2 regions of the Pollutimonas rozaliensis genome follow, and region 1 is predicted to be linked to the other one. Evidence: riboswitches for the same ligand, from Rfam matches in the RefSeq annotation. Region 1 holds a riboswitch; the other holds the start of a gene.
What was found. A riboswitch is a leader RNA that binds a small molecule or an ion and turns the genes downstream of it on or off. The one in region 1 is predicted to bind glycine.
Positions count from the first base shown of each region.

Region 2: linked by a shared signal. The riboswitch ahead of V0R37_RS17635 (D-amino acid dehydrogenase) and the one ahead of gcvT (glycine cleavage system aminomethyltransferase GcvT) in region 1 are both predicted to bind glycine.

Region 1 covers NZ_JAZHOB010000001.1:639,983-650,960, reverse strand. Annotated here, with positions in the region: gene V0R37_RS03050 (translocation/assembly module TamB domain-containing protein) at 1-1,076, shown strand, start outside; gene dcd (dCTP deaminase) at 1,151-1,714, shown strand; gene V0R37_RS03040 (Orn/Lys/Arg family decarboxylase) at 1,728-3,989, shown strand; gene V0R37_RS03035 (BaiN/RdsA family NAD(P)/FAD-dependent oxidoreductase) at 3,971-5,260, shown strand; glycine riboswitch at 5,325-5,413, shown strand; glycine riboswitch at 5,434-5,544, shown strand; gene gcvT (glycine cleavage system aminomethyltransferase GcvT) at 5,599-6,693, shown strand; gene gcvH (glycine cleavage system protein GcvH) at 6,742-7,122, shown strand; gene gcvP (aminomethyl-transferring glycine dehydrogenase) at 7,168-10,071, shown strand; gene V0R37_RS03015 (YciI family protein) at 10,313-10,642, opposite strand; gene V0R37_RS03010 (hypothetical protein) at 10,963-10,978, opposite strand, start outside.
Region 2 covers NZ_JAZHOB010000009.1:179,115-190,092, reverse strand. Annotated here, with positions in the region: gene V0R37_RS17670 (IlvD/Edd family dehydratase) at 1-1,327, opposite strand, end outside; gene V0R37_RS17665 (4-hydroxythreonine-4-phosphate dehydrogenase PdxA) at 1,362-2,384, opposite strand; gene V0R37_RS17660 (Bug family tripartite tricarboxylate transporter substrate binding protein) at 2,443-3,426, opposite strand; gene V0R37_RS17655 (LysR substrate-binding domain-containing protein) at 3,562-4,503, shown strand; gene V0R37_RS17650 (aldehyde dehydrogenase family protein) at 4,507-5,943, opposite strand; gene V0R37_RS17645 (iron-containing alcohol dehydrogenase) at 6,026-7,165, opposite strand; gene V0R37_RS17640 (LysR family transcriptional regulator) at 7,317-8,291, shown strand; glycine riboswitch at 8,279-8,370, shown strand; gene V0R37_RS17635 (D-amino acid dehydrogenase) at 8,522-9,742, shown strand; gene V0R37_RS17630 (glycosyltransferase family 2 protein) at 9,956-10,966, shown strand; gene V0R37_RS17625 (class I SAM-dependent methyltransferase) at 10,956-10,978, shown strand, end outside.

The sequences.
Region 1 (10,978 bases):
GCACGGCGGAATGGGTCAGCACGAATCCCGACGCGAAAGGCGGCAGCCTGACGCTCAGCGGCGATTGGAATCTGTTCGAGTCGCGGGGACTGGTAAATATAGACCTGTATCGCTATCCGCTGCTGCAGCGCTCCGACCGCTACGCCATGGTCAGCGGCAAGCTGGCGCTGGACGCGGCCTTGCCGCGCATCGCGATCAAGGGGGCGGTGACCGCCGATGCAGGCTGGTTCGACCTTGACATGCTGGGCGGCATCCCCACGGTGGACGGCGATGTGGTCGTCCTGCGGCCCGGCGAGACGCAAAAGGAAGTCAGCGCCCCGACCGACGTGTCCATGGACCTTGAGCTGGACCTGGGGCCCCGCTTCTACCTGACCGGCTATGGCGTGAACTCCGGCCTGGTGGGCAAGCTGCATGTGATGATGGCGGACGGCAAGCTGACCGCCATGGGGGCGCTGCGCACGCGCGGCGGGGCCATCGAGGCCTATGGCCAGCGCCTGCAATTGCGCCGGGGCGCCATCACCTTCCAGGGCGATATCGCCAGCCCCGTGCTGGACATCGAGGCGCTGCGCACGGGACTTGCTGTCGAAGCGGGTGTGCGGGTGGCCGGCACGGCCAAGCGGCCGCGCATCGACCTGGTGTCGTATCCGGCGGTCAGCGAGATCGAGAAGCTTTCCTGGCTGCTGCTGGGCCATGGCCCCAACGACTCGGGCGGCGACGTGGCCCTGCTGTTTTCGGTGGGCACCTCGTTCCTGGGCAGCGGCGAGCCTTTCTACCGCAAGTTCGGGGTGGACGAGGTCAGCATACGGTCAGGCGATCTGGGCGCGGCGGGCAGCATCCTTCCGGCGGAAAGCGTGGTCAGCGGCCTGGACAGCGGGACCAGCGACATTGAACGCAAGTTCATCACGGTCAGCAAGAAGCTATCCAGCGGCATTACCCTGAGCATCCAGCAGGCGTTGTCGGACACGGGCACGGTGGGCAGGGCCAGCTACCGCCTGGCACGCGGCTTGACGGCCGAGGTGACAGCCGGCACGGTCAACGGGCTGGCGCTGGTTTACCGCTGGTTTTCCAGGGATTGAATTTGTTTTGCCCCATTCGCGCTTCTTGGGCGCACAGGGGATAAAATACGCGCCAACGTAATAAGGTTAGGGCTATGAGCATAAAAAACGACCGTTGGATCCGGCAGTCGGCCGGCACTGGAATGATAGAGCCGTTCGAGCCGGGCCAGGTCCGTTCGGTCAATGGCAATCGCATCGTCAGCTACGGCACCAGCAGCTACGGCTACGATGTGCGCTGCGCCAATGAATTCAAGATATTCACCAATATCAATTCGACCATCGTCGACCCCAAGGCTTTCGATGAAAAGTCCTTTGTCGACTTTACCGGCGACGTGTGCATCATTCCGCCGAACTCCTTCGCGCTGGCCCGCACGGTGGAGTATTTCCGCATTCCCCGCAGCGTTCTCACGGTCTGCCTGGGCAAGAGCACCTATGCCCGTTGCGGCATCATCGTCAACGTGACGCCGCTGGAGCCCGAATGGGAAGGCCACGTCACGCTGGAGTTTTCCAACACCACGCCCTTGCCGGCGAAGATCTATGCGGGCGAAGGCTGCGCGCAAATGCTGTTCTTCGAAAGCGACGAAGTCTGCGAGACATCCTATCGCGACCGCGGCGGTAAATATCAGGGACAGCAGGGCGTGACCCTGCCTCGTACCTAGCTGGAGCCATTGAATGAAATTTCGTTTCCCCATCGTCATCATCGATGAAGACTACCGCTCGGAGAATGCCTCGGGCTTTGGTATTCGCGCCCTGGCCTCGGCCATAGAGGCCGAAGGCGTCGAAGTGCTGGGCGTGACCAGCTACGGCGACCTGAGCTCGTTCGCACAGCAGCAAAGCCGCGCCAGCGCGTTTATTTTGTCGATCGACGATGAGGAATTCGACGTCGATTCGCCCGAGGACGTGGCCAACGCCATCAAGAACCTGCGCTCCTTCATCGGCGAGCTGCGTTTCCGCAACGAAGAAATCCCCATTTATCTTTACGGCGAAACGCGCACCTCGCAGCATATTCCCAACGACATATTGCGCGAGCTGCACGGCTTCATCCATATGTTCGAGGATACGCCGGAGTTCGTTGCGCGGCACATCATCCGCGAGGCGCGCGCCTACCTGGACGGCCTGGCGCCGCCGTTCTTCCGCGAGCTGGTCAAGTATGCGTCCGATGGCTCGTATTCCTGGCACTGCCCCGGGCATTCGGGCGGCGTGGCTTTCCTGAAAAGCCCGGTGGGCCAGATGTTCCACCAGTTCTTCGGTGAAAACATGCTGCGCGCCGACGTGTGCAACGCGGTCGACGAACTGGGCCAGTTGCTGGACCACACCGGCCCCGTCGCCGAATCGGAACTGAATGCCGCGCGCATCTTCCATGCCGATCACTGCTTCTTCGTGACCAATGGCACGTCCACCTCGAACAAGATCGTGTGGCATGCCAACGTGGCGTCGGACGACGTGGTGGTGGTCGACCGCAACTGCCATAAATCCATTCTGCACGCCATCACCATGACGGGCGCCATTCCGGTGTTCCTGCGTCCCACGCGCAACCACCTGGGCATCATCGGCCCCATTCCTCTGGAAGAATTCGAGCCGGACAACATACGCAAGAAGATCGAAGCCAACCCGTTCGCGCGCAATGCCAAGGACAAGCGTCCGCGCATTCTTACGCTTACGCAAAGCACCTACGACGGCGTCATCTACAACGTCGAGATGATCAAGGAAAAGCTGGGCTCCGAAATCGATACGCTGCATTTCGACGAAGCCTGGCTGCCGCATGCCGCCTTCCACGAATTCTATAAAGACATGCACGCCATCGGCGAGAACCGGCCGCGCAGCCAGGACGCCATGGTGTTTGCCACGCACTCCACGCACAAGCTGCTGGCCGGCCTGTCGCAGGCCTCGCAGATCACGGTGCAGGATTCGGAGACCCGCAAGCTGGACCGCAACGTCTTCAACGAAGCCTACCTGATGCACACGTCGACCTCGCCGCAGTACGCCATTATTGCGTCCTGCGATGTGGCGGCGGCCATGATGGAGCCCCCCGGGGGCACCGCGCTGGTCGAGGAAAGCATTGCAGAGGCGCTGGATTTCCGTCGCGCGATGCGCAAGGTGGAATCCGAGTTCGGCAAGAACGACTGGTGGTTCAAGGTATGGGGCCCCAACCGCCTGGTGTCCGACGGCATCGGCAACCGGGACGACTGGCTGCTTGAATCCGGCGACGAATGGCACGGCTTCGGCGACCTGGCCGAAGGCTTCAACATGCTGGACCCCATCAAGGCCACGGTGGTCACGCCGGGCCTGGATATCTCGGGCACCTTCGCCGAGACCGGCATTCCGGCCGCCCTGGTGTCCAAATACCTGGCCGAGCACGGTGTGGTCATCGAGAAGACCGGCCTGTATTCCTTCTTCATCCTGTTCACCATAGGCATTACCAAGGGCCGCTGGAATACGCTGTTGACCGCCTTGCAGCAGTTCAAGGACGACTACGACCGCAACCAGCCCATGTGGCGCATCTTGCCGGACTTCTGCAAAGAGCATCGCCGCTACGAGAAGATGGGCCTGCGCGACTTGTGCCAGCAGATCCACGAAGCCTATCGCAAGTACGACTTGGCGCGCCTGACGACCGAGGTCTACCTTAGCGACATGATTCCGGCCATGAAGCCCTCGGACGCTTACGCCAAGATGGCGCACCGGGAAGCCGAGCGCGTCAGCATCGACGACCTGGAAGGCCGCGTGACCGGTGTGCTGCTTACCCCTTATCCGCCCGGTATTCCGCTGCTGATTCCGGGCGAGCGCTTCAACAAGCGCATCGTCCATTATCTGCAGTTCGCCCGCGAGTTCAATGCCAAGTTCCCGGGCTTCGAAACCTATGTCCACGGCCTGGCCCAGGACATGGGGCCCGACGGCATGGACAGGTATTACGTCGACTGCATCAAAGAGAGTTGAGCTTGGCATTCGGCGGTTTTGATGTGGCGGTCATCGGCGCCGGCGCGGCCGGCATGATGGCCGCCGCCGTCGCGGGCCAGCGCGGGTTGCGCGTGGTGCTGATCGAACACGCGGCGCGTCTGGCCGAGAAGATCCGCATTTCGGGCGGGGGGCGCTGCAACTTCACCAATATCGGTACGGGGCCCGCCAATTTCCTGTCCCAGAATCCCGACTTCTGCCGATCGGCGTTGGCGGCCTACACGCCGCGCGATTTCATCGACCTGGTGGAAAAGCACGGCATCGCCTGGCACGAGAAGCATCGCGGCCAGTTGTTCTGCGACAACTCCAGCGAAGAGATCATCGCCATGCTCAAGCGCGAGTGCGATCTTGGGCGCGTAGCATGGCGCATGCCCTGCGCGGTCCAGGGCGTGGCGCGGCACGAGGATGGCTATCTTTTGCAAACCAGCCAGGGCGCCGTTGCGGCCCGCCAGCTTGTACTGGCCACAGGCGGGATGGCGATTCCGCAATTGGGCGCGACCGATTTCGCGCTGGGCATCGCCCGGCAGTTCGGCCTGAAAGTGGTCGAACCCCGGCCGGCGCTGGTGCCGCTGGTTTTCGATGCCCAGGCTTGGGAGCCGTTCGGATCGCTCAGCGGCGTCGCCCTGGAGGTGGAAATCCAGGCCCAGGCGGAAGATGGCCGGCCCGCCGGTACGCCGGCACGCCGCTCCGGCAAGGGCAAGCGCAATACCGTGTTTTTGGAAGACCTGCTGTTTACCCATCGCGGTCTGTCCGGTCCGGCGGTGTTGCAGGTGTCCAGCTACTGGAATCCCGGCGAACCCATCCGCGTCGACTTGGCGCCGGGCCAGAACCTGGAGCAAAGCCTGCTGGACGCTAAATCGGGCAACCGGCAGCAATTGGCCACTGTTCTGGCGGGCCTGTGGCCCAAGCGCCTGGCGGAACAATGGCTGGCCAACGCCGCTACGGCGGGCGGCATGGATATCGGCACGCAGCGCCTGGCCGATGTTCCCGACAAGACCTTGCGGGAGCTGGCCGCGAACATCCACCATTGGACGCTGGTCCCCAGCGGAACGGCCGGCTACAAGAAGGCCGAGGTGATGCGCGGCGGGGTCGATACCCGTGGAATCAATCAGAAAACCATGGAAGCCCGCAATGCGCCCGGCCTGTATTTCATTGGCGAGGCGCTGGATGTGACGGGCTGGCTGGGCGGCTATAACTTCCAGTGGGCCTGGGCGTCGGGCGCCGCTTGCGGGCGGGCATTGAGCGCCGCCTAGGCCGGCGTTTTATTTCATTTGGCGTTCTGCACGCTTTCGAGTTATTCTTTGCGACTGCTGTCACTTACACAGAGTGGGAGAGTGTCGATTTTTCGACCGCCGAAGGCGCAATTCGCCCAGAATCGCTCAGGCACCCCGTACCGCTCGTGGTTTGTTTGGCTGATCGCCAGGCAAGGCAGCATTCTGGAGAGACTCGTTCCGCCCCATGGGCAGGGCTTCGAGCGCCGAAGGTGAACGCCCGCCATTGTGGGTCAACTCTCAGGCAAAAGGACAGAAGGGCGGTGCCGGCCAGCACTTCGTTGGCTTACGTCGTTCGTTTCCCGTCTTCCGGAGTCCCCATGTCTTCAGTCTTAAAGCATACCCCGCTGCATTCCATCCACCTCGAGTCCGGTGCCAAAATGGTCGATTTCGGGGGCTGGGACATGCCCGTGTCCTATGGATCCCAGCTTGAAGAGCACCATGCGGTGCGCCAGGATGCCGGGATGTTCGACGTATCCCACATGTTGAATGTCGATGTGAACGGCAACGACGCCTTGGCCTACCTGCGGCGCCTGCTGGCCAATGACGCGGCCAAGCTGACGGTTCCGGGCAAGGCCTTGTATTCCTGCATGTTGAACGCCGAAGGCGGCGTCATCGATGACCTTATCGTTTATTTCTTCAGCGTCGATGCATGGCGGGTGGTGGTCAATGCCGGCACCGCCGACAAGGACGTGGCCTGGATGCAGCAAGTTGCAAGCTCCGAAAATTTCGATGTCAGCATTACGCCGCGCCGCGACCTGGCCATGGTGGCTGTGCAAGGACCCAACGCGCGTGAAAAGCTGTGGTCTGTGCGTCCCGACTGGAAGCCTGCAACGCAAGACCTTACCCCGTTTACCGGCGCTATGGTCGCCGACGACACGCTGGTGGCGCGCACGGGCTATACCGGCGAGGACGGCTTCGAGGTCGTCCTGCCCGCCGCGCAGGTGGAAGCATTCTGGCGCGACCTGGCCGGCAAAGGCGTGCGGCCCTGCGGCCTGGGGGCGCGCGACACGCTAAGGCTGGAAGCGGGCATGAACCTGTACGGCCAGGAAATGGACGAGCAGGTCAACCCGCTGGTGTCCGGCCTGGCCTGGACCGTGTCGCTTAAAGATGCCGACCGCCGTTTCATCGGGCGCGATGCGCTGGAATCGGCGGTGGTCGATCGCGGGCTGATAGGGGTCAAGCTGCTGGAACGCGGCGTGATGCGCGGCCACATGAAGGTCCGCGCGGAACAGGGCGAAGGCGAATTGACCAGCGGCTCCATGTCGCCGACCATGGGCGTATCCATCGGCATGGCGCGCGTTCCGCTCGGCGTTCAGCCGGGCGATGCCCTGCAGGTGGAAATTCGCGGCAAATGGTTGCCGGCCGAAGCTGTAAAAATGCCGTTCGTGCGCAACGGCAAAATCATTGCCTAATTCACTTCCTGAACAAGAACATCCATTTTTATCAATACGGGGTAAATCATGAATCTTCCTAGCGACCGCAAATACACGTCCTCGCACGAGTGGGTAAAAGCCGAAGGCGACCTGCTGCTGGTGGGCATTACCGACACCGCGCAAGATCAATTGGGCGACCTGGTCTTCGTGGGCGATGTCAATCCAGGCGCCAGCCTGAAGGCGGGCGAGACCGCCGGCGTGGTGGAATCGGTCAAGGCCGCTTCCGACATCTACGCGCCGGTGGACGGCGAAATCGTCGCCTTCAACGAAGATCTCAACGATCAGCCCAACCTGATCAACGAAGCCGCCTTCGATACCTGGATCTTCAAGATCAAGCCCGTCAATGCCGCGGATGCCGACGGCTTGCTGGACGGCGCCGGCTACGAAGCCCTTGTCAACGCCGGCTGATTTTTTAATGCCTTTGCTGCGAACCTGTTCTGTTTAGGTTGATTTATGTTGCGTGAACTAGACCCTCATTCCGATTTCATTCCCCGGCATATCGGCCCGGGCCAGGCCGACCAGGCCAAGATGCTGGCTGCTATCGGTGTTCCCGACCTGCACAGCCTTATCCAGGAAGTCGTGCCGCCCAGCATCTTGAAGCGCGGCGCCCTGAACCTGCCGGCTTCGCGCAGCGAGGCCGATGCGCTTGCCGAGCTGAAGGAAATCGCCGGACGGAATCAGGTGTTCCGCAACTATATCGGGCAAGGGTATTACGGCACCCATGTGCCCAATGTCATCCTGCGCAACATCCTTGAGAACCCGGCCTGGTACACGGCCTACACGCCGTACCAGCCGGAGATCTCGCAGGGCCGCCTGGAAGCGCTGCTGAATTACCAGACCATGGTGGCCGATCTTACCGGCCTGGACATCGCCAACGCCTCGCTGCTGGACGAAGGCACGGCGGCGGCTGAAGCCATGACCCTGGCGCGCCGCGGCTCGCGCTCCAAAAGCAAGGTCTTCTTCGCCTCGGTGCATTGCCATCCGCAGACGATAGAGCTGCTGCGCACCCGCGCCAGCGGGTTGGACATCGACGTGGTGGTGGGCGACGAGGCCCAAGGCCTGCCCGAATGCTTCGGCGTCTTGCTCCAGTATCCACACAGCCTGGGCGGCGTTGCCGATTACCGCGCCTTGACGGAATCCGCGCATGCGCAGGGCGCCGTGGTGGCGGTCGCCACCGACTTGCTGGCGCTGGCCCTGCTGGCCGCGCCGGGTGAATGGGGCGCCGATATCGCCATCGGTTCGGCGCAGCGCTTCGGCGTGCCGCTGGGCTTTGGCGGCCCGCATGCCGGCTTCATGGCCTGCAAGGATGCCTTCAAGCGCAATATGCCGGGCCGTCTGGTCGGCGTGTCCAAGGACAGCCAGGGCGCGCCCGCATTGCGCCTGGCCCTGCAAACGCGCGAGCAGCATATACGCCGCGAGAAAGCCACATCCAACATCTGCACCGCGCAAGTGCTGCTGGCCGTGATGGCCGGCATGTATGCCGTCTGGCACGGTCCGGCCGGCATCAAGCGCATCGCCCAACGCGTGGCCTACCTGACCGCCTTCCTGCGCGATGCGCTGGCCGAACTGGGCGTGGCGTCGGTCAACAAACAATTCTTCGATACCTTGCTGCTGGACACCGGCGCAGCCACGCAAGCCATCGTGAAGGCCGCGCAGGCGGCCTCCATCAACCTGCGCCAAGTCGACGGCAAGCAGTTGGCCGTGTCGCTGGACGAAACCGTGACGGTCGACGATGTGCACGCCTTGCTGCAGGCCTTCGCTGCGGGCCTGGGCAAATCGTGGGACGCATCGGCCAAGCGCACATTGCCCGCGCAGCACGGCGTTCCATCCGCCTTGCTGCGCCAGTCCGCCATCCTGACCCATCCGGTGTTCTCGCGCATCCAGTCCGAAACCGACATGCTGCGCTATCTGCGCGCCCTGGCCGACAAGGACCTGGCATTGGATCGCACCATGATCCCGCTGGGCTCCTGCACCATGAAGCTCAATGCCACGGCCGAGATGATCCCCGTCACCTGGCCCGAGTTCGGCGCCATGCATCCATTTGCGCCCGCCTCGCAAAGCCAGGGCTACAAAGAGCTTATCGATCGCCTGTCGGCCGCCTTGTGCGAGATCACCGGCTACGATTCCATCAGCCTGCAACCTAATTCCGGCGCGCAGGGCGAATTCGCCGGCCTGCTGGCCATTCGCGGCTACCATCAGGCCAACGGCCAGCATCAGCGCAATGTGTGCCTGATACCGGCCTCGGCGCACGGCACGAATCCCGCTTCGGCCCAGTTGGCCGGCATGGACGTGGTCGTGGTGGCATCGGACGATAACGGCAACGTCGACGTGGCCGACCTGAAAGCCAAGATAGCCAGCGTGGGCGACCGCCTTGCCGCCCTGATGATCACCTATCCGTCCACGCACGGCGTGTTCGAGACCGCGGTCACCGAGATCTGCGCGCTGGTGCACGATGCCGGCGGCCAGGTCTACCTGGACGGCGCCAACATGAACGCCATGGTGGGCCTGGCCCAGCCCGGCAAGTTCGGCTCCGACGTTTCGCACTTGAACCTGCACAAGACCTTCTGCATTCCGCACGGCGGCGGCGGCCCGGGCGTGGGTCCGGTGGCCGTTCGCTCGCACCTGGCGCCATACCTGCCGGGCATCGTCGACGAAGGCGGCAAGCTGCCCGAAGGCACGGCGGTGGGTCCCGTTTCGGCGGCGCCATACGGCTCGGCCAGCATCCTGCCCATACCGTATCTGTATATCACCATGATGGGCTCGGAAGGTTTGCTGCAGGCCACCGAGGTGGCCATACTGAACGCCAACTACATTGCCGCGCGCCTGCGCGACCATTACCCTGTGCTGTACGCCGGCAAGAACGGCCATGTGGCGCATGAGTGCATATTGGACATCCGGCCCATCAAGGACGCATGCGGTATTTCGAACGAGGACGTTGCCAAGCGCCTGGTGGATTACGGTTTCCATGCGCCGACGATGAGTTTCCCGGTGGCGGGCACGCTGATGGTGGAGCCCACGGAATCGGAAGGGCTGGCTGAGCTGGATCGCTTCATCGATGCGATGATCGCCATCCGCGCGGAGATCGCGGAGGTGGAGCGCGGCGAGAAGGATGCGCTGGATAATGTGTTGCGGAACGCACCGCATACGACGCAGATGCTGTTGTCTTCGGAATGGCACCACGACTACACGCGCGAGTCGGCGGCTTATCCGGTCGCCAGCCTGCGGGATGGAAAGTATTGGCCGCCGGTTTCGCGGGTGGACAATGCCTACGGGGACAGGAATCTGGTGTGTTCCTGCCCGCCTATGTCGGCGTATGAGGATGATGCGGCGGCTGTTGCTTCTGAGGCTTCGGTTTAGGCTTTTGTGCTCTGCTGTTGCATTGAAGGCTGTGGCGACGGTTGTTGCTACAGCCTTAGTTTTTTGTAGACGTGCTTTTTGACGTGAATGCCCTTACTGCCTGGGACAGTTTTTTTTGCCTCAGCATTCGGTTCTTGAGACGCTGGCGGGCGGGAGGGGTGGGGCTCCGGCACGTCTAGCGGCCCGGCCAAGGCCGGGCTTCCCGCGCCTTCCTGGTCCGTGTGAGCGTCGATCGAACTCCCTACGGCTGTTCCAGTGGCCATACCTCAACGACGCCGTGCGCTACAGCACAAGGGGTTCGTGACACGATGTCTATGGCTTCGGCCAAATCGGCAGCCTCGATGACGGCAAAGCCGGCCACTGGCAAGGGCGAGTTCATGAATGGCCCGTTCATCGTTTCAACGTGAACAGCATCAGGATTGCGCACCTGGACCGGACTGCCTGCGATGCCCATCAGTATTCCGTCTTTTTGCAACTTTGCATCGTGCGCATGGGCCGCGTCGCGGATGGCGGCTGCGGTACGGTCGTAACCCTCTTGCTCTCCATATCCGATCGTTATGAACTTTGGCATGGATGGTCTCCTTAAGAATCCGGGGCGGGAAGAATGGTCAGCAAACCGTTTGCCATGGTTGGAAATAGAGGGTAGCTGCTTCCGACCCATTCCTGTCGTTTGCCCTTGTCACATCAAGCTGGTCGCATCCAGGGTGCATCGGAGGCTTGTGACCCCGGTTTCTTCGGCAAATTTTCGGCCAAGAGACCATTCTGTGGTCCACGACACGCCGGGTCGAGGCCTGCCTAAAGCGGACCGAACCGAGACGCCGACGGCAACTGGCGCCGACAGCTCCTTCTCGCCGAAAATCATCCGCTTTCAGTCGCAAGCGCTTCATTCAATCAGTCGAAGTATGTT
Region 2 (10,978 bases), on a different contig from region 1:
TGGGACCGCAGTACTTCAGAACCATGACGCAGTTCTCGTCGATGTCCAGTTCGTCGTCGTTGATGCGTGCGTGCAGGTCTTCGATGGATTCGAACACCACGGCCCGGCCGGTGTGCTTGAGCAGATGCGGCGAGGCGGCCGACGGCTTGATGATGGCGCCGTTGGGCGCCAGATTGCCGCGCAGCACGGCGATGCCGGCATCGGCCTTGAACGGTTCTTCGAAGGAGTGGATGACCTCGGGCCGCCAGCAGGGCGCTTCGGCCACGTTATCGCCCAGCGTGCGGCCGTTCACGGTCAGCGCGGACAAATGCAGCAGGCCTTGTTCACCCAATTGGCGCAGTATGACGGGCAGGCCGCCCGCTTCGAAGAAGTCTTCCATCAGGTAGCGGCCCGACGGCATCAGATCCAGCAGGCAATGGACGCTGCGGCCCAGCTTGTCCCAGTCCTCAAGGCTCAGGTCGACGCCGACGCGGCGCGCCAGGGCGATAAGGTGCACGACGGCATTGGTGGAACCGCCGATGGCGGCATTGGTCCGGATGGCGTTTTCGAACGCTTCGCGTGTCAGTATCTGCGACATGCGGACGTCGTCATGGACCAATTGCACGATGCGGCGACCGGCTTCGCGCGCCATCACATGGCGCCGGGCGTCGACGGCGGGAATCGCCGCATTGCCCGGCATGCCCATGCCCAGGGCCTCGACCATGCAAGCCATGGTGGAAGCGGTTCCCATGGTCATGCAATGGCCGTGGGAACGGTGCATCGAGGCTTCCGCTTCGTGGAATTGCTTCAGTGTGATGGCGCCGGCGCGCAGCTGTTCGCTCATCGAGATGGTATTGGTGCCGGATCCGACCGCCTTGCCTTCATAGTAGCCCCGCAGCATGGGGCCGCCCGATACGCCGACGGTGGGCAGATCGACACTGGCCGCGCCCATCAGCAGGGAAGGCGTGGTCTTGTCGCAGCCCATCAGCAGGACGACGCCGTCCAGCGGGTTGGCGCGCACGGCCTCCTCGACGTCCATGGAAGCCAGGTTGCGATACAGCATGGCGGTGGGACGCATCATGGTTTCGCCCAGCGACAGCACGGGAAACTCCAGGGGGAATCCGCCCGCGTCCAGCACGCCGCGCCGCACATGTTCGGCCAGCTCGCGGAAATGCGAATTGCATGGGGTCAGTTCGGACCAGGTATTGCAGATGCCGATGACGGGGCGGCCATCGAACTGGTCTTGAGGAATGCCGCTGTTCTTTAACCACGAGCGGTAATAAAAGCCCATTTTGTCCTGGCGGTCGAACCAGGCCTGGCTGCGTAGTTTCTTGCGATTGGTCGTCATGTGCTTAATTCTTATGGAATGGAGTACGGGTGTTTTATGCGCTGGCGGTATTGGTTTGGAGGCTGCCCGACATGCGGACGCACAGATCGAAGGCTTGCTGCAATCCTTCGATATTGGCGATGCCCTTGCCGGCGATGTCGAAGGCGCTGCCGCTGGCCGAGGTCACCACCGGCACGGGCAGGCCGCCATGCAGGGTCACGCCATGGTCGAAGCCGATCAGCTTCATGGCGATCTGGCCCTGGTCGTGGTACATGGACACGATGGCATCGAAGTCGCCGCGGCGCGCGGCAATGAAGATGGTGTCCGGCGAATAGGGGCCGCGCGCGTCCATGCCCATGGATTGCGCCTTCTTCACGGCCGGCTCGATGATTTCGATTTCCTCCATGCCGATGGAGCCGCCGTCGCCGGCATGCGGATTCAGGCCCGAGACGGCGATGCGCGGCTTTGCGATTCCGGACTGGCGCAGTGCCGCGTCGATGATCTTTACCGCGTCGCAAATGCCTTCCTGAGTGATCAGGTCGGCCACTTCCCGTATGGGCACGTGGGAAGTCACCCGGGATGTCCACAAGTGCCCGGTTATGTTGAATTCGCAGACGAAGCCCGGCACCTGCAGGCTTTTCTGGATGTGGCGCAGCTCGTCTTCTTCGGTCAGGCCGCCCAGGCGCAGCGAGTGCTTGTTCAGCGGCGCGAAAATGATGCCGTCGCATAAGCCGCGCTTGACCGCTTCCAGGGCGGTTTCCAGCGCCTGGAAAGAAGCGCGGCCCGCTTCCAGCGTGCATTCGCCCAAAGGAGGCGATTTGCCATCCAGCCAGTTTTCCTCCAGCACGGTCACGCGGCCCGGCTCGTAGCGTATGTCGTCCAGGCTCTTGATGGCCAGGGTGGGCAGTTCGATTCCCGTCAGACGTTGCGCGTCGGCCAGCACGACAGGGTCGGCGATCAACAGCAGGTTGGCGGCGTTGCGGTTTTGCTCGCGCCCCAGCAGTTTGACAGCCATTTCGGGGCCGACACCGGCGGGGTCGCCCAGCAGGACTGCAAGGCGGGGACGCTTCGTATTCATAGTGATTCCTTTGGATTGATAACAATAGGCAAGGCCGCGGACGACCTTGCCGGGGGGCTTAGTCGGCCTTGATGCCGGATGCCTTCAGCAATTTGCCGTAGCGTTCGTATTCGCTTTTGTTCATGGCGGCGAACTCTTCGGCCGTCATGAGGTCGATTTCGCCGCCCAAGCCCTTGATGCGGGCTTCGACGTCGGGCAGCCTCAGGCTGGCATTCAATTCCTTGTTGAGACGGGCAATGATGTCGGACGAGGTCCCGCCGGTGGTCAGCAAGCCGTACCAGGTGGTGACGTCGGCGCCGGTGATGCCTTGCTCGGCCAGGGTCGGAACGTCGGGCAGGGCGGAGGCGCGCTTGGGCGAGGTGACCGCCAGCGGGCGCAGCTTGCCCGCCTTGATCTGGGCCATCGCCGACGAGGTGGAGTCGAACATCATGTCGGTTTGGCCGGCGATAAGGTCGACGTGTGCTTGCGAACTGCCCTTGTAGGGGACGTGTATGGATTTCGTGCCGGTGGCCAGGCTGAAGGCTTCGGCGCCCACATGCTGCGTGCTGCCGACGCCCGACGAGGCATACTTGAAGGTGCCCGGCTTGGCCTTCATGTCGGCCAGCAGGTCTTTCACATTGGTGTACTTGGAGGAGCTGGGCACGACCAGTACATTGGGCATGATGGCGACCAGGCCCACGGGTGCCAGATTGGTCAGTGGATCGTAGGTCAGCTTGAGCATATGTGGCGCGATGGCCTGCCCGGTGTTGGTGGCGACCAGCAGGGTCAGTCCGTTGGGTTCGGCGCGCGCGGTCATGGCGGCCGCGATGGTGTTGGAGGCGCCGGGGCGGTTTTCCACCACAACGGTTTGCTTCAGGCCGGTGGTGAACTTATCGGCCAGCGTGCGAGCCAGGATATCGGTGCCGCCGCCTGGGGATGCACCGACCATGATGTGCACCGGTTGGCTGGGATAGGTCTGGGCGGCCCCGGCGCCCGGAAAGGCGAAGCAAGCCAGTGCCAGCGCACAGGGCAGGGCGCGGCGTAAAAAGAAAGGGTATTTCATGGATTGTCTCCTGTATTTATCGGTTTTGTCAGTTCCGCCGCCACAGCGGAACCCGGGTACAGCTTAAGGGGTATGTTCATTCCATTCCAATAGAATATAGTCAGCTATCCATATACTTTTGTGTATGATTCAAGAATGACCGATTCCGCCGCCTACCCCTCTTTGCTGTTGCGCCTGCGCACACGCCAATTGGCCTTGCTAAGCCTCCTGGACGCCGAGCGCAATCTGGGCCGCGCGGCGGCCGCGCTGCATATCAGCCAGCCGGCGGCCAGCAAATTGCTGCAGCAGGCCGAAGATACGTTCGGCGTGGCCTTGTTCGAGCGGCATGCGCGCGGCATGACGCCGACCCCGCATGGCGAAATACTTATCCGTTATGCGCGCCGCATGCTGACCGACTTCGGCTTCGTGCGCGAGGAAATGGTGGCGTTAAGCTCGGGCTTGCGCGGCACCTTGCGTGTCGGCAGCGTGCCGGGGGCGGTGCCTGAATTGCTGGCCCCCACGCTTAGCGCCTACAAGCAGCTTCATCCGCGTGTGGCGGTTTCCGTCATTGTCGACACCAGCAATGTCATGATCCGGCAATTGGCGCGGGGCGAGGTCGACCTGGTGCTGGGCCGCCAGACGGACGTGCAGGGCGAGGGCGACTATGTCAGTGTGCCGCTGCTGGAAGAAGCCCTGGTGGTGGTGGCGCGGGCGCAGCATCCGCTGGCCCAGCGGGCCAGCGTGACGCTTGCCGACCTGGTCGGCATGCCATGGATACTTCAACCCCCCGGCTCGCCCCAGCGCAGCCGCTTCGATGCCATCCTGCACGAGAAAGGGGTGCGGACCCGCCTGAACATTACTGAATCGGCTTCAACCCTGGTCACTACGGCGATGCTGGAGATTTCCGACATGGTGGCCATTATGCCGGCTTCACTGGCCGAGCATTATGGGCGGCAGGGTGTTTTGCGCGTGCTGCCCGTCGACCTGTCGGTGCGCCTGCCCCCCATCTATCTGATCACCCGGCATGATCACAGCCTTTCGCCGGCAGCCGCCCGTTTCGTGGCGCAGCTGCGCAGCGATGCCGGATCGCCCGCCTAAGCCTTAACCGGCGTTCACATACGCCGTTTTCACGATGGTATAGAACTCCTTGGCGTAGCTGCCTTGTTCGCGCGGGCCGTGGCTTGAGCCTTTGCGGCCGCCGAAGGGAACATGGTAGTCGACGCCCGCCGTGGGCACGTTGACCATGACCATGCCGGCCTGGGCGTGGCGCTTGAAGTGCTGTACGGATTTAAGCGAGGTGGAGCAGATGCCCGCCGCCAGGCCGAACTCCGTATCGTTGGCCAGCTTCAGCGCCTCGTCGTAATCCTTGACCTTGATGACTGTGGCGAAAGGGCCGAAGATTTCTTCGCGGTTGATGCGCATGCCGTTATGGGTGTTGACGGCCAGGGCGGGTTGCAGGAAATGGCCCTTGGTGCCTTGTTCCACCAGTTCGCCGCCATGCACGGTGGCGCCTTCCGATCGGGCGATGTCGATGTAGTCCAGATCCTGCTTCAACTGCTTGTCGTCCACCACGGGGCCGATGTGCGTTTCGGCGTCCAGCGGATTGCCCACGCGCAATTGCTTCATGCGCGCCAGCATGGCTTCGACGAAGCGATCGTGTATGCCTTCGGTCACGATCAGGCGGGACGAAGCGGTGCAGCGCTGGCCGGTAGAAAAGAAAGCGCCGTTGATGCAGGCTTCGACGGCGGTCGGCAGGTCGGCGTCGTCCAGCACCACCATCGGGTTCTTGCCGCCCATTTCCAATTGCACTTTTTTCCCTGTTGCCATGCATTTCTGGGCGATGGAGCGGCCGGTGCCGACGGAGCCGGTAAAGCTGATGGCGTCCACATCCGGCGAATTGACCAGTGCTTCGCCGACCACCGATCCGCGGCCCATGACCAGGTTCAGCACGCCGGCGGGCAGGCCCGCGTCGGCCAGAATCTTGACCAGTTCCCAGGTGCAGGCGGGAACCAGGTCGGCGGGCTTGATGACGACGCAGTTGCCGAAGGCCAGGGCGGGAGCTATCTTCCAGGCGGGAATGGCAATGGGAAAATTCCACGGGGTGATCAGGCCGACGACGCCGACGGGCTCGCGCGTGATTTCGACCGTCAGGCCGGGCCGCACCGAGGGCACCAGTTCGCCTGTCTGGCGCAAGGCTTCGCCGGCGAAGAATTTGAATATCTGGCCCGCGCGTCCGGCTTCGCCTATGGCTTCGGCCAGCGTCTTGCCTTCTTCGCGCGCCAGCAGCTTGCCCAGCTCTTCCTTGCGGGCCAGGATTGCGCTGCCGGCCCGATCCAGGATGTCGAAGCGCTGCTGCGGTGTCGACAAGCCCCAAGCGGGAGCTGCCTTGCGCGCGGCGGTGATGGCGGCCTGGGTGTCCTGTTCGCTGGCCTGGGCGAATTCGCCGATGACGTCGGACAAGTCCGCGGGATTGATGTTGCGCGTGGTCTTGCCGCTATCGACCCATTGTCCGTTGATGTAGTTGGCGTAAGTTGACATATCGATTCCTGAAAAGTGATTCGGGTTAAGCGTTCAGAGAACGGTGGCGCGGCATGTCAGCGCTTTTCGTTCCCGGCGTTTTTTACATGGACTGCTCCAGCATCCGCACGTAGTCTTCTTCCGATGCTTCGCGCGGGTTGGTCTTGTGGCTGTGGTCGGCCAGTGCGCCCTGGACGATTCTTGGAAACAGATCGCGCGTGACGCCCAGCTGCTGCAGCCCGCTCGGCAGGCCCAGGTGCTGCGTCATCGCGGCAAGTTCGGTGCCGATGCTTCGCGGATCCGGCAGCGCCATGGCCTGCGCGATGCGCTCGAGCTTTCTTTCCTTCCGCATCGAATCGGACGGACTGTTGAATTCGATGACGGCCGGCAGGAAGATGGCATTCAGCGTGCCGTGATGCAGCTTGGGGTTGATGCCGCCCAGCGAATGGCTAAGGCTGTGGACGCAGCCCAGTCCTTTCTGGAATGCCATGGCGCCCTGCATGGAGGCGCTCATCATATTCAAGCGGGCGTCGCGGTCTCCGGGGTTTTGAGTGGCGAGTTCTATATGCGTCCAGCCCCGCATCAGGCCGTCCAGGGCGATGCCGTCGGCCGGCGGGTTGAAGGCGGGCGACATAAAGGTTTCCAGGCAATGCGCGATGGCGTCCATGCCGGTTGCCGCCGTCAATATAGGCGGCAGGCCCATTGTCAGGTCGGGATCGCAGATGGCCGACTTCGGAATCAGGTGCGGAGAAATGATGCCGACCTTGCGTCCATCGTCCAGGATCAGGATCGCGCCCCGGCCCACTTCGCTGCCTGTGCCGGCCGTGGTCGGGATGGCGATGATGGGCGCCGTGGCCGAACTGACCCGCGCGGCTCCGCCTTCGATGAGGGCAAAGCTCTTCAGCGAGCCCGTGTGGGTGGCGCAGACGGCCGTGCCTTTGGCCAGGTCGATGGACGAACCGCCGCCTATCGCAATGATGCCGTCATGCCGTCCGTCGCGGTACATGTCGGCGGCGGCGCGCACGGCCTGTTCGTTGGGATTGGGCGGCGTCTGGTCGAATATTCCGACTTTGGAGCGGTCGGCCAGCTTGTCCACCACCCGGTCGCACAGGCCGGCGGCCCGCACGCCGGTGTCGGTCACGATCAAAGGATGGCGTATGCCAAGACGGTCGCATTCCTGCTGCAGCAGGTCTATGGCGCCGAACCCGAACTGGACCGGGGTTATGTAGTTTATAAGGCTCATCTGTCTCTTCCTTCCCTGAAGTTGCCGCCCTGCGGCGCCTATTCCGGTTTTGATGGGGAAAAGCGCGGCGGCGATCCTTGGGACTTTAAGAAATAATGCCTACCCTGCATAATGACAGCTTCTGATATGGCCATAACGATTCCTTATACCCATGCTGCCGCCGCTGAACTCGATCATTTCCAGGCTGCGCCTGAAGCATTTCCGCTTGCTGGTGGCATTGGACGATTGCGGCTCTTTGGTCAAGGCCGCCGAGCAGGTCGCGCTTAGCCAGCCGGGCGCCACGAAGGCGCTGCAGGAAATCGAGTCGGCATTGGGCGCCGAGCTTTTCAGCCGCACGAACCGGGGGCTGGAACCCACGGACCTGGGCTACTGCGTCATACGCTATGCGCGCCTGATCACCACCGACATGATCCACCTGCGCGAGGAGATGGTCGGCATTCTGCAAGGCTATGGGGGCCGGCTATCCATAGGCGTGATCATGGGCGCCGTGCCTTTGCTGACCGATATGCTGTCGCCTTGGCTGGAGCAAAGGCCGGGCCTGTCGGTTCAGATCGTGGAGGACACCAGCGCCAGGCTGCTGCGCCTCCTGGACGATGGCAGGCTGGATGTCGCCATATGCCGGACCAGCATCAGCGAACACCCCGATCTTTACGAAGCGGTGAACATACGGGAAGAGCAGTTGGCCATCGTAGCCAATATCAATCACCCATTGGCTGAGGCCAGGAATTTGCAGTTGTCGGACCTGGCCGCATGCCGCTGGGTGGTCTATTCCGCCAACATGCCCATGCGGCTGCTGCTGGAGCGCGAGTTCCACGAAGCGGGCTTGCTGTTTCCACTGAATCTGTTTGAAACGACGTCGGCCTTTACCACGCTGTCCATGCTGCAGCGCAACCCTTCTATGGTGGCGCTGCTGTCGGTCGACGTGGCCCAGTTTTGCACGCGTTTCGGCATGACCCGGATCTTGCCGCTGCGCTTGCAGTCGCGCAGCGAACCGTACTATTTGATCACCCGCCGCGACCGGACCTTGTCCCCGAACGCGGCATTGTTCGTGCGCGAGGTGCTGGCCGATACCGCAAGCCCGCATGGCGATGGTATGATCCCGATCGTCGATTCAAGAAGCGTGTAGAAGAGACCGGCCGCATACGCCGGCGCCGACGGAGCAACCGCCCCGGAAACTCTCAGGCAAACAGGACTGCAGGCTTACAGACAATCTGGAGAGCGGCCTTCAATGGCCCACCGAAGGGGAACCATGCGCGGCCGGCCTACGCCTGCGGCGCCGGGTGAAACTCTCAGGTACCAAGACAGATGGGGCGTCGCCGTCATAAGGCGGCGGCCAACCGCTATCTTGGAGCTCCTATGCCTCACATTGCCATCATTGGCGCCGGCATCACCGGCGTCACCTCTGCCTATGCCCTTCGCAAGCTGGGTCATGACGTTACCGTTATCGATCGCCAGCGCTATTGCGCCATGGAAACCTCGTACGCCAACGGCGGCCAGTTGTCCGCCAGCAATGCCGAGGTCTGGAACAACACCGCAACGCTGGTCAAGGGCATGCGCTGGATGCTTACGCGCGATGCTCCCTTGCTGGTGAACCCATCGCCCAATTGGCATAAATACTCATGGATGGCGCAGTTCGTGCGCAACGTTGCCAACTACCGCAAGAACACGGTGGCGACCACGCGCCTGGCCATCGAAGCCCGGCGGCACTTGTACCAAATGGCCCAGGACGAAGGCATCGAATTCGACCTGGAGAAGCGCGGCATCCTGCACGTGTATCACGACCGTAAAAGCTTCGAGGCGGGAAGGCGGGTCAATGCGCTGTTGAAGCAGGGCGGTCTGGAGCGCCACGAAGTCACTGCCGACGAGGCGCGTGGCATCGAGCCCGCCTTGCGGAGCGATTGCTATGGCGGCTTCTACACGCCGTCCGACGCCACGGGCGACATCCATAAATTCACGCGGGGCCTGGCGGAGGCCTGCCAGCGCATGGGTGTGGCGTTCCAAATGGAAACCGAGGTACAGGCCATACAATCGGCCGGCTCGGCGCATCGGCTTTCGCTCAAGGGGGCCGGCGAACAGCGCTGCCTGGAGGCGGACGCCGTTGTGGTCTGCGCCGGCTCGGCCAGCCGGCGCTTTGGCGCGATGCTGGGCGACAGGGTCAACGTATATCCGGTCAAGGGCTATTCCATTACGGTCAATCTGGACGACGAGGCCAGTGCCGGCGCTGCGCCGTGGGTCAGCCTGCTGGACGAGGAGGCCAAGATCGTAACCAGCCGCCTGGGCCGCGATCGTTTCCGCGTTGCCGGCACGGCCGAATTCAACGGCTTCAACCAGGATATCCGCGCCGACCGCATCCAGCCGCTGACCGCCTGGGTAAGGCGCAATTTCCCCGGCGTGGATACGTCGCGCGTGGTGCCGTGGACGGGCCTGCGGCCCATGATGCCCGACATGATGCCCCGCGTTCGCGCTGGGAAGCGGCCGGGTGTGTTCTACAACACCGGGCATGGCCACCTGGGCTGGACGCTATCGGCCGCGACGGCGCGGATGCTGGCGGCAAAGGTGGAGCAGGCGTTGGCGTAGCGGCCGGCGGGAAGCTTTTTTACGACGCAAATTCTTGCCTGTCGTTACCGCATTGAAAAACTCCTGACGTTATTGTGATTCTTGCATGTCCGCTTGCCGGGCATGCGGTTTGCTGGCGTTGCCTTAAGGTATTCGGCTACCTTGCCGGCGTTTGCCTTCGGATTCAATAATCGTTTTATCCAGGAAATTATTGCGGTCTATACAGGGTTATAAGTGACGAACAAGCACCCCAAAATTGCAGTGGTCATTCCCAGCTACAAGGTGCGCAATCACATCCTGGGCGTCGTGACGGGATTGGGCCCGGCAATCTGCAAAATCTATGTCGTGGATGACGCTTGCCCGGAAAACAGCGGCGAGTTCGTGGAAAGCAGCTGTAACGACGAGCGATTGACTGTTATCAGGCTGCGGAAAAATCAAGGGGTGGGCGGCGCGGTCATGGCCGGCTATCGCGCGGCGATCGCGGACGGCATGGACATTATCGTAAAGGTCGATGGCGATGGACAAATGGATCCCGCCCTTATTCCCGATTTTGTCGCGCCCATATTGGCCGGGGAAGCCGACTATGTCAAAGGCAACCGCTTCTTCTACCTGGATCAGGTCCGTGCCATGCCCCGCGTGCGCCTGTTCGGCAATTCCGTCCTTTCGTTCATGACGAAGTTATCGTCGGGGTACTGGGACATACTGGATCCGACGAATGGTTATACGGCCATACATTCGGCCGTCGCGCGCCACCTGCCGTTCGACAAGATCAGCCGCCGCTATTTCTTTGAAACCGATATGCTGTTTCGCTTGAATACCCTACGGGCCGTGGTGGTGGATGTTCCCATGGAGGCCCGGTACGGCGACGAAGTCAGCAATCTGAGGATCCACAAGGTCATCGGCGAATTCCTGTACAAGCATTTCAGGAACTTCTTCAAAAGAATCTTCTACAACTATTATTTGCGCGATATGTCGCTGGCATCGATCGAGCTTCCCATTGGGTTGGCGCTATTTGCATTCGGGGTCGGGTTCGGGGGATATCAATGGCTGCTGTCGATAACCAGGGGGCTTTCCTCGTCGGCGGGTACGGTAATGCTGTCAGCCTTGCCGGTCATCATCGGCCTGCAATTCATCCTGGCCTTCCTGGGGCACGATATAAGCTCAGTGCCGAAACGTCCGTTCCATCGCCTAAAGCGCAGGCTCAATGCAAGCAAAAATGAAATGGAGCTTAAATATGGTAAATGAGGACAAGGCCTG